DNA from 2 places in the Pantoea sp. App145 genome. Region 1 is predicted to be linked to the other one. Evidence: riboswitches for the same ligand, from Rfam matches in the RefSeq annotation. Region 1 holds a riboswitch; the other holds the start of a gene.
What was found. A riboswitch is a leader RNA that binds a small molecule or an ion and turns the genes downstream of it on or off. The one in region 1 is predicted to bind fluoride.
Positions count from the first base shown of each region.

Region 2: linked by a shared signal. The riboswitch ahead of crcB (fluoride efflux transporter CrcB) and the one ahead of RCF31_RS24275 (cation:proton antiporter) in region 1 are both predicted to bind fluoride.

Region 1 is NZ_CP133292.1:284,949-292,180, reverse strand. Features, by position in the region: gene RCF31_RS24290 (plasmid SOS inhibition protein A) at 7-537, opposite strand; partial or broken gene RCF31_RS24285 (hypothetical protein) at 701-886, shown strand; gene RCF31_RS24280 (hypothetical protein) at 1,036-1,347, shown strand; fluoride riboswitch at 1,531-1,601, opposite strand; fluoride riboswitch at 2,024-2,087, shown strand; gene RCF31_RS24275 (cation:proton antiporter) at 2,238-3,461, shown strand; gene RCF31_RS24270 (universal stress protein) at 3,473-3,895, shown strand; gene RCF31_RS24265 (MutS-related protein) at 3,944-5,482, shown strand; gene RCF31_RS24260 (MutS-related protein) at 5,479-7,002, shown strand.
Region 2 is NZ_CP133290.1:3,052,000-3,060,282, forward strand. Features, by position in the region: gene RCF31_RS13940 (MFS transporter) at 1-317, opposite strand, end outside; gene RCF31_RS13945 (FCD domain-containing protein) at 490-1,392, opposite strand; gene RCF31_RS13950 (zinc-binding alcohol dehydrogenase family protein) at 1,528-2,556, shown strand; gene RCF31_RS13955 (nucleoside hydrolase) at 2,577-3,494, opposite strand; fluoride riboswitch at 3,629-3,704, shown strand; gene crcB (fluoride efflux transporter CrcB) at 3,796-4,173, shown strand; gene RCF31_RS13965 (sugar phosphate isomerase/epimerase family protein) at 4,281-5,096, shown strand; gene RCF31_RS13970 (alpha/beta hydrolase) at 5,093-5,698, opposite strand; gene RCF31_RS13975 (glutathione S-transferase family protein) at 5,710-6,651, opposite strand; gene RCF31_RS13980 (LysR substrate-binding domain-containing protein) at 6,751-7,650, opposite strand; gene RCF31_RS13985 (GNAT family N-acetyltransferase) at 7,775-8,283, shown strand, end outside.

The DNA.
Region 1 (7,232 bases):
AGCGATTCATGCCCTTCTGCGCGCTGTCCATGTGCAGCGATCGCAGGTGAATTTCTCCCGCCACTTCGCAGGCAACGTCTCCGGCATACGGTTCAGGGTTTCCAGTCCGCTCAGCGACGGAAAGCGCCTCGCCCACACGGCGATCATATTCTTCAGGTCGTTTTCCGGTACACTGTCACACCAGGCGGCAAACCAGCCGCGCAGCGTCTCCGGCGTGCGGAATGCCAGTTCTGTTTCAGACTGCCGGATGCTGTTCTCCAGCTGGCGTTCCCGGTAGTCTGCTGCCTGCCGTTCACGTCGCGCGGCGTGGTGAACCGTCTTATCTGCAACGTGCTTCGCGCGCTCAGCCCGGCGGAAAACCGCCTCCGGAAACAGGATTGTTGCCAGCTCGCCCGGCAGCGGCAAGGGGCACACCTCACCCGCCGTGCTGAGCTGTGCGCTTTCCCACTCCGGCAGCGGCGCGCGTTTTTCGCGCGGGCGCAGGTAAATGGCCCGTATGCGGTTCAGTGCCAGGATGGTGCCACTCAGCTGCTTCATTAACGCGGAGGCATAAGGATAGCGGGGCCAGCTGATCGGACAGGGTATCCGGGGTGTGCTCAGTCATGCTCTTATCCTTTCTGTCAGGTTAACGGGGTAAAATCAGGCCGCCCGGGCGGCGCAGGCCGGCGGCGTGGTGCTGTACATGAAATCGCCGGATGCCAAAGTGACGCTGCTGCAGGATGCAAAAGCGTTCAAAACCTACCTCAATGCCAACCCGGATCAGTTCAGCGAAATGGAGACGCTGGTTATCCGCGGTTTCCAGCCCGCACGTGATACGGGTTTCAGTTCAGTGATGATTTCCAGCGGGGAATACAGTTCGTTCCTCCGGGTGTTTGTGGATCCGGTCGGCCATCGTGCTGGCATCGCTGACGGACAAAGACATTGGTGAGGTTATGCGCCGCCACGGCATGCAGTCCGCCCCCGAAGGTGAGGGGAAACGTGCAGACTGAACCTGTGTCATGATGGTACCTCTGTAAACCGGAGGCGGTGTAGTGTATGTGCAGACGACGGGCTAATGATGCGGGGATGGCGATGGAGACAGGGTTGCAGACTTCTCAGTTAAGTTTTGAACAGCGGGCGCTGGTCTGCCTTCTGCTGATTCTGCTGGTCATCCTCTGGTCCCGACTGGTGATGCGATTCCTTAACTGGCTGAGGGTAAAACGGCTTAACCGGGAGGGATACCGACTGCACCTGTATACCGGGGAAGGACTGCGGCAGGAGAAATTCATCCTTGTTGGCGAGACAGTCATGGCGGTTATCCTGTCTGTCGCCGCTGTCTGGCTGTTTGATACCATCATCCCGATCTGAATTCACAGCCTTCAGAAAAGGTCTCTTCACCGCCGTGCGCAGGCAGGCCTGATTAACGTCTGATTCTCTGGCAGTTCCGCTGCCGCCATAACGGAAAACCTTTTATGACATACCCTGCTGATAAAGCATGCAGGCCACTGAACAAACGGTATGAGCCTGACATGCCTCAAATGGATAAAATGAGACATACCAGGCGTCATCAGCTCCCAGGGAGGAGCGGTTGGATAAGGTGGAATGCCATCACCCTGAATTCAGTTTCTGATACTTTTTACAAACTGGTAATCGTTTTGTGGCAATTTTTTACCCGTGCCAGAAAACGGGAGTGAAGGATTGGAGGTACATAAGAGCCCGAACAATACTTGTTGTGCCAGAGTAATTCCAATGAAGTTTATGAGCATCCGTAGTGTAACGGTGCCAGTGATAACAAATTCTGTCGCGCCCTTCAGAAAGACCTGATTGTGTGCCCACGGCAGGAAAATTATGCCAGCATGACTCAGTAAGTTCAGATAACAATAATTATTATGTTCATAATTCAGAAAATTTTTTCAAAGAATAATTTTTTAAACCTAAAAATATGAATACTTTCATTGCGATAAGATAATTTTCCTTTGCTTTTTTGATTAATTAAGTGCATGTCAAAGATTATTTTCAACAGATCCCGCGAGTATCTGCTAAGTTGTAATAAGGAGATGGCATTCCTCCCTTAACCGCCCGCAATGGCTGATGATGCCTACACGATATGATGCTTTCTGACTTGTCAGAAAGTCTGTGTGTGGGAGACATCATGAACCAGTCAAACAGATTCGTACTTTCCCTGAGTCAGCATTCATCAGAGCGATTCCGTCACTCTGCTTCCTGTGACATTCGTTCAGATTTATATGGTGAAGCTTATGACTGAAATATGGTTTCAGGCAGCCCTGTGGCTGGGGCTTGCCTTAGTCGCGACGCTTCTGTCAATTTATCTGCGTATAGCCACGGCATTGTCTGAGATTGTTGTGGGTACTATCGCGCAACTCTTTATTGGGGCATTGCTTGGCGCGACAGTGCTCGCCGGCAATTCCAGCTGGATCCAGTTTCTTTCTGGAGCAGGAGCGATACTCCTGACTTTTCTGGCCGGAGCGGAACTTGACCCCGGGGTATTCAGAAAGCAGTGGAAGCAGGCATTATTCATCGGATTAATTGGCTTCTTTGTACCTTTCCTGCTTTGTGCAGCAGTGGCGTATTGGGGGTTTGGATGGACGCAACCGGCAAGCTGGCTGGCAGGAATTGCAATGTCAACGACTTCAGTAGCCGTAGTTTATGCAGTAATGCTTGAATTAGGATTTAATAATTCTGAATACGGAAAAACCGTTCTGGCTGCATGTTTTGTCAACGATCTGGCCACAGTTATTGCACTGGGTATAATTTTCGCCCCCTTTACTATGAAAACGGTGGCATTTACCGGTGCAATAGTTGCAGCAGCCTTTATTCTTCCCTGGCTGACTCCGCGGTTCTTTCGACGTTTCGGGGAACGACCTTCAGAGCTTGAAGCAAAATTTCTGATGTTATGCTTGTTTGGATTAGGGGGGCTCGCCACCTGGGCTGACAGCGAAGCTGTACTGCCTGCATATCTGATAGGCATGGTGCTTGCCGGCACTGTCGGAAAAGACCATGCGCTGATTCGTCGCCTCAGAACGCTCACATTTGGATTGTTAACGCCATTCTATTTTATAAGGGCTGGTTCACTGGTCTCCCTGCCCGCTTTGGTGGCAGCACCAGGAGCATTTTTAACATTATTGGCAGTAAAAATGTGCGCCAAAATGGCAGGTGTATATCCTCTGAGTCGCGCCTATGGTTCCAGTGCTCAGGAGGGAATGTACACCACTCTTTTGATGTCTACAGGTCTGACATTTGGGACGATATCAGCGTTATTCGGTTTGTCACACAAACTTATCAATGAATCACAATATTCCGCTCTCGTAGCAGCTGTAATAGGTAGTGCAGTTATTCCTACACTAATCGCGAATGCATTTTTCCTACCCAGACATTTACTACCTGATGATGAGGAAAGCAGTAAAGCCGTGAGAGAAGACAACACAGCCCGACGATCAATATCCGGGAAACATCAGATTTGAAGGAGAGCCTGATGATGATGAAAGAAATTCTTATTGCTTATGACGGTTCTGACTCTGCACGTGCGGCACTGGATTACTCATGTGAACTGGCGAAAAAATTCGGCAGTCACATTCATGTTATTGCTGTCTGTCAGCCACCAGAGTTTGGTGGCGAAGTTGAGTTACAGGATGTGGTAAAAAAAACGCAGGCCCATTTCAATTCGATGCTCAAACACCTGAAGAATCACCACTCAGAGCTGGGTAGTGATACGAAATTCCGAGTCGTGACCGGACATCCGGCAGAGCAGCTGTTGCGATATGCTGACGGCAATCAAATAGATCATATTGTGCTGGGACACCGCGGTTACTCACTGTTTGAGCGCTGGCTCCTGGGTTCGGTGGCAAGACAGGTTATTGATCATGCAAGGTGCCCGGTGACAGTGATACGGCAATAATATGCATGAGATCATTCATTGATAATGATATTAATGAACGAGGTAGTTATGGAATATGATAATATCTTATACCCAGACGAAAACAGAAAGGCATATATATTTGACAAAAAAATCATGCCGAATTGTTTCGTTGATCTGAATCTGGATAAAATAATAGATGCTGTTACTGATGGCAGGGAGGGATACAATTTAAGAGAAATCTACCACACCCCCCTCAAGGATATAAAAACCATAAAATACCGACAAGCGGTTTTTTGTGACATGGAGAAAAAGGATGTCTGTAATGCACTATTGAGATTCTCAAAAGATGTAAGGGAAATACAGTTGATAAAGGAGAAAAAAGAATACAGGTATTACAAGTGGCAGCAACTTCGCTGGGATTTACACTGTGTCACGCTGTATTGTGAGGCAGTTAAAAATCTGACGCAACACCTGAAAGGATTACCGCTGCACTCACACGGCTTGCAGCTTTTCTTACAGTTCCTGTTGAGTTATGGTGCAAGTGAAGAATTCTGCCATCTCGAAGAAGAATCCAGAGCCATATGCGCGCAGTTAGATAGCATTAAATATCTCATCCGAATAACCGGAGATACCGTTTATGTTGAGAGATATCACAATCAGATAAACTTCAGTGATGAAGTTATTTCAGTCTTCTCGAAGTTCAGGCAGCACGATGTACAGACTGATCTGGAGCTTAAGAGCAGTAACTCAGGAATGAATCATGTCGAAGGGCAGATACTGGACAGAGTGGCAATGCTGTTCCCGGATAAATTTAACAGGATGGAATTTTTTCTGACTGAAACCAAGGGTTACTTTAATATAAAAATAGAAAAATTTGAAAAGGATATACAGTTCTATCTTTCTTTTATTGAGTATATGAGCAAATATAAAAAAAAAGGACTGCCATTCTGTCTTCCCATGGTACAGCGTGAGAGTAAAAAAATATACTCAGTCGGCTCATATGATCTGGCATTGGCTGATTCGATGAAAGATAGCATAGACACCATTATCAGAAATGATTTTGAACTGGATGGAAATGAAAGGATTTTCTTAATATCTGGCCCCAACCAAGGTGGCAAAACGACGTTTGCCCGCATGATTGGACAGATGCATTACCTTGCAATTTTAGGGCTTTATGTGCCCGCAGAACAGTCCCAGTTTTATCTGGTTGATTGCATATACACTCACTTTGAACAAAGCGAAAACATCCGGAATTTAAGAGGGAAGCTTTATGACGATCTTGTAAGGATAAAAGCGATACTGAATTCTGCCAGTTCAGACAGCCTTATAATAATGAATGAGATATTCACATCGACCACTTCGAAGGATGCCACTTACCTGGGCACAAAAATAATGCAGAAGGTTATTTCCCTAGGTGCAATAGGTGTGTGTGTAACATTCATTGATGAGCTGACCACATTAAGCAGGTCAATTGTAAGTCTGATGAGTGCAGTCGATGAAGAAAAAAACGGTGGCAGAACGTATAAAATAATACGAAAGCCGTCTGATGGACTGGCCTACTCCTCCTCTCTTGTTAAAAAGTACTGCCTGACTTACCGGGAAATAAAAATGAGGATTCGTATATGAAAACTTATCTGATGTACCCTGATGCTGAGTTTATCATCGACAACGAGTTTTATGAAGGTTACACACTGTTGATGAAGGACCTTGAACTTCAGGTTCTATTTGATGCGATGTCTGACGGGGATGATTTTTTAGAAGCAGTAGTAAAAAAAGCCTTTTCATCTCCTATGACTGAAGTACAGGAAATTGAGTACCGACAGGCTGTTTTAAAAGATGTTATTGAAAACCAGGAAACAGTCGAAAACATGTATGAAACGGTTGTTAATTGCATAATGATGGAAAAGGAAAAGCTTCATTATGGCCTTTTTGGGCATTATCCTTCGGCCGTATTACATCAGTCACTGACTTATACTCGTTTTCTTCTTGAGCATTTGCGGAAGTTAAGAGCTACGGCTGAGGTGAACATTGATAAATTTCATTCGTCTGGCTTCAGACGACTCATGAAACTTCTGATTTCAGAACTGAATGAAGATTATCTGTCTGAAATTGAAAAAAAGCTGAAGGAGATGACGTTTAAGAGAGGTGTTTCCATAAGTGCAGAGCTGGGTGCAGGAAACAAAGCAAGAAAATACATACTCAGAAAAGTCATTCATCCAGAACGATGGCAGTGGTTACATCGTATCTTTAATCATGAAAGAGATTTTTATACTGTAACCATCGCCCCCCGGGATGATAATGGGGCCAGGGCACTGAGCGATCTTCAGGACCAGGGTATTATATTAATTGCGAACGCGATGGCACAGGCGACAGCACATCTGCTCAGTTTCTTTAATTCCTTAAGGGCGGAAATAGGCTTTTATATTGCATGCCTTAATCTGTCAAAAAAACTTTTTTCAAGGAATATTCATATATCTCTACCAGTGCCCATACAAAAAGGAGAGCGCCATCTTGTATTCGATTCTTTGTATGATACGTGCCTTACTCTGCTGTCCGATGAAAATATAGTCAGTAATAATCTGAAAACAGACAATAAAAGTACATTGATTATTACTGGAGCAAACCAGGGTGGGAAATCAACTTTTCTCAGGAGTGTTGGGTTAGCTCAGTTAATGATGCAAATAGGGATGTTCGTAACGGCCGGATATTTTTCGTCAGATGTCAGTCGGAGGATTTTTACTCACTATAAGTGTGAAGAGGACAGTACTATAACGAGTGGAAAACTGGACGAGGAATTAAAAAGGATGAGCAATATTATTGATAAATTAAGATATGATGATTTAGTGCTTTTTAACGAATCATTTTCAGCAACCAACAGCCGTGAAGGGGCCGAAATCATCCGTAACATCGTTACTGCTCTGACAGAATCAAATGTAAAAGTGCTTTTTGTAACACACACCTCTGAATTCGCATGTGAATATTTTAGCGAGAATCATAATGACACTGTATTTCTGTCAGCTCAGAGAGAACAGAATGGGGGAAGAACTTATAAGATATTTCCTGGAGAGCCCCAGGATACGAGCTATGGCGAAGATCTTTTTAATGAGATTTTTTTTGAAGAACATCTTATCAGTAAGGCGGGGTGATCCACCTTACATGATTAATTTATTTCCACAAGTGGTACGTAAACAACTGGCATAATGAGCCTGTAATAAGTGCTATGATTATAGTAACATCATCTGATAGCGGGCGGCCGAGAAAGGTTCCGAACATAAAAATTATTATATAGGTTATAATTATTCCGACAACTGTTGAGAATATTATTGGTTTTGTCCTCATTAGAAAACCCTCGTATTTGATTGTTCTTTTTTTCATG
Region 2 (8,283 bases), on a different replicon from region 1:
CGTGGACCTTTGCGATCCAGCAGCGCGCCACATGGCAGCTGCGCCAGACCGTAAGCCAGCGAAAACGCCGACAGCAGTACACCAATCTCGGTGGCGGACAGACCCAGCTCACCGCGAATGGTCATATTGGCCACCGACAGTGAACTGCGGTCGAGATAGTTAATGATGGCGGCAAACAGCAACAACAACATCGCTGTCATCTGAATCTTTTTGATGCGCGGTGAGCGCACCACATCGCCACGGGCGGGGACGAAATCACGTCCATCTGCGGCTGGGGCTGGCGCTGTCTCGCGACCACGAGCTGATGTATTTTCCATTGCAACCTCCCGGAGCTGGGTACTTATCGTTATCAGTCAGTGTGGGATTCTGTGGTCGCCAACAGATGCGACCTCAACAGATGGCTCGAGACTAGAAGCAAAGGTGACAGGATGTTGCAAAGATGTTTCTGATTCGTGCGGGAGCTAATGATTTGTGGTTTTTAATCGGTTTTTAATTGTACTGACGAATTGAGCGGATCATTGAGCTCTTAGCAGTACCAAGATGGGTGTGCAGGGCGCACAGGGCTTCCACATCCTGGCGGCTAATCAGCGCGGTGAGAATCGCCATATGCTCCTCCAGCGCCACAATATTTCGCTGCTTCAAATCACTCTCATCCCATTGATAATGTGAATGAAAAATCACCGAGATGATCTCCAGCGACTGATTGAAAAACGGGTTATTGGCAGCGGAGAGGATGAGCGAATGCATCTCCTTATCCAGTGCGGCGAAGTGGCGATAATCGCTGGCGATGGTGTCACGCATCGCGCGATGGCGGTCAAGCAAATCACGCGCCTGAATCCAGCGCTCGTCATGCGAGGACAGATTGAGAAAACGGTTCAGCGCATGGGTTTCTAACATTTCACGCAGTTCAAACAGCTTCTCCGCGTAATCCTGATCGAACTTCTTCATGCGCCACTGGCCGCGTTTTACCGGTTCCAGCAGGTTGTAGCGCATAAACCGTAGCAGAAATTCCCGCACCACCACCGGACTGACCTTCACCCGCTGCGCCAGTTGCAGCTCGGTAAAGGTATCGCCTGGCATCAGCAGCCGCTGGTTGATCAGATTAAAAAACGTTTGCTCAAATTGCGCCGCCTGCTGCTCGATCGGCGGGGTGAGAGCGATGAAACCGTCCTCGTCGCCAGGATCACGCACGATGACGTAAGTCTCATCCACCTTTTCCAGCACACCACGCTGATGCAGGTAATGCAGGGTATGGCGCACCGTGGTACGGCTGATATTGAACATTTCCGCCAGCGCCGCCTGCGGTGGTAAGGGTGAACGAATATGGCGCTGGGCAATACCTTCCAGCATTTGGTTGATCACGTTCTGGCGCAGATTCTGGCTTCGGCTCATAGCAGGCTCCGGTTTTTTATTTATTAAAAACCATCGAAAGCCCAAAAAAATCGTGTTACTTCACACTTCCGTATGCGCAACAAGCCGTTAACATCGATTTTCGCCATAACTGCGACATCAGCACAGGAGAAACCTATGACAAGCATGAAAACCCTGGTGGTAATGGAACCCCGCAGCATGGTGTGGCAGCAGCGCCCCAGACCGACCCCCGCAGCACACGAGGTCCTGATCAAACCGATTACCGCCGGGATTTGCGGCACCGATATTCACGCCTGGGCGGGGAATCAGCCGTTCTTTAGCTATCCGCGCGTGCTGGGCCATGAGCTGTGTGGCGAAGTGGTGGCGCTGGGCAGTGCGGCCAGCGGTTTTACCCCCGGCCAGCGCGTGGCGCTGATCCCTTATGTTTCCTGCCAGCAGTGCGATGCCTGCCAGAGTGGCAAAACCAACTGCTGTGAAAACATTTCGGTGATTGGCGTGCATCAGGATGGCGGCTTCTGTGAGCTACTCAGCGTGCCGCAAAACAACTTACTGGCGGTGGATGATGTGGCGGTAGAAGCCGCAGCCCTCATCGAACCTTTTGCCATCAGCGCACACGCGATACGTCGGGCGGCCGTGGCGGCAGATGAACAGGTGCTGGTGGTCGGAGCCGGACCCATTGGCCTCGGGGTTGCTGCCATCGCTGCCGCCGCAGGGGCGCAAGTGGTGGTTGCCGATACCAGCGAACAACGGCGGGCGCATGTCACGCAACACCTTAATCTGACCACCATCAACCCGCTGGATGCGGATTTTGATGCCACCCTGCGCGCGCAGTTTGGTGGCCGACTGGCGGCGAAGGTGATTGACGCCACCGGCAGCCCGGCGGCGATGAACGGCGCGGTGAAACTGATCCGTCACGGTGGCACCATCGTGTTTGTCGGCCTGCACAAAGGCGATTTGGTGATCCCGGATACCGAGTTCCACAAAAAAGAAACCACGCTGATGGGCAGCCGTAACGCCACGCGCGAAGATTTCGATACAGTGCGCGAACTGATGGCAACGGGCCAGCTACGTGCCGACATGATGCTCAATCGTCATTATGATTTCTCCACCCTGGCGGAAACCTTTGAACCTGATGTGATTAACAACCGCGAGTTAATCAAAGGCGTTATTCACTTCGCGCGATAAATCGCGCCGCTACAAAAGCGTTAAGCCTGCAAGGTGGCGAAAAAGTGCTGGCGCACCGCGTCAGCTTCTACCCCCAGACACAGGCGCTGTGCACGCAACCCGGCGAAAGGGTCATGACGAGAGGCGAGGGCGTTCAGGCGGCGCAGCGTTTGGCCGCTGCTGATGCCCTCGGTCACCACCCGTACCGGCGCTTCCGTCAGGTGGAAAGCATGCGGCAGCGCCAGCCAGGAAAGGGTCAGCGTGTCGTGCAGCGCCATGCCATCAAATCCTTCTTTCTCCAGGCTATACGCCAGATACGGACGGCAGATGGCGCTCAACACCGGCTGATTGAGCTGCCGCACTTCTGCGCCGGTAATCAACACCTTATGGGTGACATCCAGCGGCACCACCACCACTGGCAGCTTTGATGCCAGCACCTGATCGGCGGCATGCGGGTCCTTCCAGATATTGAATTCCGCGAAAGGCGTGACATTACCGCTGTGGCCGTCGGTGCCAAACGCACCGCCCATAATCACCAGTTCTTTCACCAGCGGAATAATATCCGGTGCCTGATTAATCGCGCTGGCGATGTTGGTCAACGGGCCAATCGCCACCAGGGTGATGGCGTGTGGATGGGCGCGCACGCTGTCGATAATAAATTGCACTGCGCTGGGGGCCTGGTCGCTATGGGGATTGGTAAAGGCATCGCCCAGACCATCTTCGCCATGCAGACGCGCCGGTGCCGACGGAGCCAGTGCCAGCGGGCGTGAACAGCCGCGATAGACCGGCGCATCAATCCCCATCTTCTCGCAAAACAGCCTGGCATTTTTTACCGCCTGACCCACCGCAACATTGCCAAACACCGTGGTGATGCCCAGCAAATGCTGAGTGCGCGCGGCATAGGCCAGCGCAAAGGCGTCATCCACGCCGATATCAGTATCAAAAATCAGGGTGCGCATTGGGATCTCCAGTTCGTTTTCTGGCAAGGTAAAACAAAAATGGGTGATTGCGAAGGTGCTATTTGCGGGGCCTTTTATCCAACACCTTGTTGCCAGTCACATATTGTCTGCCAGTATCAGCCAGCGTATTATCTTCCCCCTAAGGTGATGGCGTGCCACCTTCCCCAACCGCCGTTCTGGCAACAGACGGCTGATGACGCCTGACAACACTCTTATCCCTGCGCGGGAGACGGCGGTGTGTCAGGTGTTTTTCTGTCCTGCCGCGGCCCTGCGCGTTTCTCATCTCAGGAGCTACACATTTATGTTGAAATCGCTGTTGGCCGTTATGCTCGGTGGTGCTATTGGCTGTTCACTGCGCTGGTTGATTTCTCTCCGCTTTAATACGTTGTTTCCCAATCTACCGCCTGGCACCTTGCTGGTGAATCTGGCGGGTGGGTTTATTATTGGTGCTGCGATGGCATGGTTTTTAAAGAATCCTCACCTCGACCCGGTATGGAAATTGCTGATTGTCACCGGCCTCTGCGGCGGCCTCACGACCTTTTCCACCTTTTCAGCCGAAATTGTGGTGCTGTTGCAGACGGGGAAATATTTCTGGGCCATGTCGAGTGTGATGGTGCACGTTATTGGTTCTTTACTGATGACGTTCGCCGGATTTGCCGTGGTCAATCTCTTAGGATAAACAGCACGCTTGAAATAACCATTAAGAGGTAGATACTGGTCAGAGTTCTGTGCGCGTGACGCACAGAATTTGTCACCGATTTATCCGGACGATTAAGGAGCCCGTTGATGAGTAGTCACCCCAAATTCCTTAACCTGGTGTTGTTAAACGGTGAGCCAGAACAGAAATTGCGTGCGGCGCGTGCGGCTGGCTTTGATCAGGTTGAAATCTGGCGTGAAGATGTACAGGCCAGCGCACAGGGGACGCTGGCGCTGGCGCAATTGGCCGCAGAGCAGCAACTCCGGTTTACCAATTTGCAGGTATTACGCGACTTCACCGGTGCGCCGGATCGTGAACGTCTGCAAAAGCGCGAAGAATTGCGTCAGTTTATTCAGATTGCCCAAGCGCTGGGCTGCGACACCATTCAGGCTCCGGCTACCACGCGGGAAGATTGCCTGGCCGATCGTATCGATGAAGATCTGCGCTGGATGGCCTCGGAAGCGGCGCGTCATAAGATGCGAATTATGTACGAGCCAATGGCGTGGTGCAGCGTCGATAACACCCTGCCGCTGGCGTGGGAGCGGCTGCAACGGCTGGATCAACCCAATATCGGTCTGGTGGTCGATCTGTTCCACATCTGCGCCCTGGGGGGCGATGCGGCGCAACTCGATGGTATCCCCGCCGATCGTATCTATGAAGTTCAGCTGTGCGATATGGCGGTGCTGCCGCCGCAGAATAACGACGCCATTATCGATATGGCACGCCACCAGCGTTTACTGCCTGGCGATGGTATCATCGAGGTGGAGCGTTTTGTCGATAAGTTGAAAAGCGCGGGCTATAACGGCCCGGTCGGCATTGAAGTGTTTAACGATGCATTAAAAGCGCAGCCACCGGCTGTGGCTGCACAACAGGCCTGGGCAGCGCTGAATCGCTACTGGCCTTAATCCTGCAAGCATTGGGCGATAAAGGCGGCGGCTTCCATTGCGCCCTGCGACGAAATGGTATGACCGGTGGTCGGTTCGAAGCGAGTCTCCACCGTCACACCGGCAGATTTCAGGCGCTGCGCGGCAGATTCGCTTTCGGTCCACGGAATCACCCCGTCAGCATGGCCGTGAATCAACAGGGCGGGCGTATGCGGCTGCGGTGTCAACGCGCCATCGAACGCCAGACGGCCCGAGAACGCCACCACGCCCGCCAGCGGATGGCGGCCTGCTGCCAGCGCATCGAGTGCCATGATCGAACCCTGCGAGAATCCCACCAGAATCACTTTATCCCAGGCATCGGTAAACCCATGCTGCGCCATCAGCGGTTGCAGCGTGGCATCAAACGCGGCCCGCGCTTCACGGATCCGCGCCGGACGATTTTCCGTGGTGACGCCGTTCAGGCTGAACCACTGATAACCCATACCGTGTTCGAACGGCATCGGGGCATTCGGCGAGGCGAACGCCACATCCGGTAACACGCTGGCCCAGTGCTGGCCAAGTCCCGCCAGGTCAGCGCCATTACTGCCAACGCCGTGGAGAAAAATCACTAACGCTTTTGCCATCTTGCTGCTCCTTAAAAACCGTATTCCGCCATATCCGGGCCAACCGGCACAATACCATTCGGATTCAGTGCCTTGATTGAATAGTAACCCTGTTTGATATGGTCGATATTCACTGTCTGACGCACGCCAGAAACTGCCAGCATACTCTTCAGGTAACGATTGAGCTGCGGATAGTCGCGCAGGCGACGCAGGTTGCATTTGAACAGCCCGTGGTACGCGGCGTCAAAGCGGATCAGCGTGACAAACAGGCGAATATCCGCTTCCGTCAGCTGCTCGCCCAGCAGGAAGGTACGCCCGTCACTCAGCCGTTCTTCCAGCTCATCCAGCTGGCTGAAGACATCATGAAACGCCTGCTGGTAGCTGATTTGCGTGGTGGCGAAACCGGTGCGATACACGCCGTTATTCAGGCGTGGATAGATCGATTCATTCAGAGCGTCGATCTCGCTTTGCAGATCCGCCGGATAAAGATCGATGCTGTTATCGGCCAGGGATCCAAAACCGCTGTTCAGCATACGCAGGATATCAGCGGATTCGTTATTCACGATGGTCTGGGTCTTTTTATCCCACAACACCGGTACGGTGGCGCGGCCAGTGAAATCAGCAGCGGCACGGGTATAGAGTTCATGCAGGTATTCGGCGTTGTTCAGGGTATCGCGATTGGCACCGGGATAATCGCCGAAATGCCAGCCCTGCTCACCAAGCTGCGGTTCCACCACCGATACGCTAATCACCTGCTCCAGCCCTTTCAGGCTGCGGGCAATCAGGGTGCGTGAGGCCCACGGACAAATCAGCGCCACATACAAATGATAGCGATCTGGCTCGGCGGCAAATTCGGTCGATCCGTCGTTGCTGATCCAGTGACGAAAACTGGATGTCTGACGGACAAAGCCGCCCTGTTTATCGGTGGCCTGCACCGGATGCCACTCTGCGCTCCACTTACCGTTTACCAACATCGCTCTGCTCCTCTGTGGTGATGCTGGTTAGCTTACCCGTTGAGCAGATGGGTGATAATCCGGGCAAAATGGCTTTTATTCCTTCCAATATGGAAGGAATCAGCCCGGCGGATGATGACGGAAATGATCGGCCAGAAAGTCGATCAACAGGCGGGTCTTCTGCGCCAGATGACGGGCGTGCGGGTAGAGGGCAAACAGGCCGAGCGGTGGGGTGGCGAAGGCATCGAGCAGCGAGACGATCTCACCGCGCTGCAAGGCCGGGGCGGCGATAAACCCCGGCAGGCGTGCAATGCCCAGCCCGGCCAGTGCCGCCTGCATACAGGCTTCGGTATTGGAAAAACACAACCGACCGCGAATTGGCATATTGACGCTATCGCCGCATGGCGTGACGAACGGCCAGTGGCAGGGATCGCGGAAATTGGTGTCACTGATACATTGATGAGCTGCCAGATCGCGCCAGTGCTGCGGCGTGCCATGCTGTTGCAGATAGCTGGGTGAGGCCGCCACGCGTACCGGCACATCACCCAGGCGACGAGCAATCAGGCTGCTGTCGTCCAGCTTACCGATGCGAATCGCCATATCGAACCCTTCATCGACGATATTCACTGCACGATCGGAGAAGTTCACGTCCAGTTCAATCAACGGATAGGTACGGGCAAACTCCACCAGCACGCTGGCGAGCACGGCGGTACCGAAGGTGCCGGGTGCGCTGATTTTCAGGCGACCGGTGGGGGTGGTGGCGCTTTCGCGCACCGTGGCATCCAGCGTATCAAAGGCTTCCAGCAGGCTTTTCACCCGTTCGTAATAGGCCCGGCCCACCTCGGTGGCGGACAGTGCACGCGTGCTGCGTTTGAACAGCTGCACGCCGAGTTCCTGCTCCAGTTTTGAAACCAGCTTCGAGGCCTGGCCGCTGCTGGTGCCGAGGCGTGCGGCAGCACCGGCAAAACTGCCCACTTCCAGCACAGCGACAAACATGCGGTCACAATCAAGACGATCCATGGCGCTTCCTGACGGCGTAAAAGCCAGAGTATAAAACGGTTGGCATTCGGTGCGCTGCACCTTTTCCCCGCTGGCAAAACCTGTTTGACTACAGGTTCGCCTTTAATCTGGCCGGGAGCCGTGGATGTCTTTGCTTCACCTGTCATCACTGGCGGACGTCAGCGCCGCCGCCTGGGATGCGTTATTACCTGACGATCAACCGTTTTTACGCCACGCTTTTCTGCTCACGCTGGAAGAGAGTGGCAGCGTGCGGCCGGAAAGCGGCTGGCAGCCGGATCACCTGATCTGGCGCGAACAGGGGGAAATCCGAGCGGCGCTGCCGGGTTATCGAAAACGCAACTCATGGGGCGAATACGTGTTTGACCACGCGTGGGCCGATGCCTGCCAGCGGGCGGGCATTCTGTATTATCCCAAATGGCTTGGCGCGATTCCGTTCAGCCCGGTGACCGGCGCTCGGCTGCTGGGCGATGCCGCCAGTTTAATTGCCCAATTGCCGGATTATCTGCATCAGCACGGGCTCAGCAGCGCCCATATCAACTTCACCACGCCGCACGCCAATGGGCTGCTGGCACAGGCAGAGGACTGGCTGCCGCGTCTTGGCATTCAGTATCACTGGCATAATCGCGGCTACCG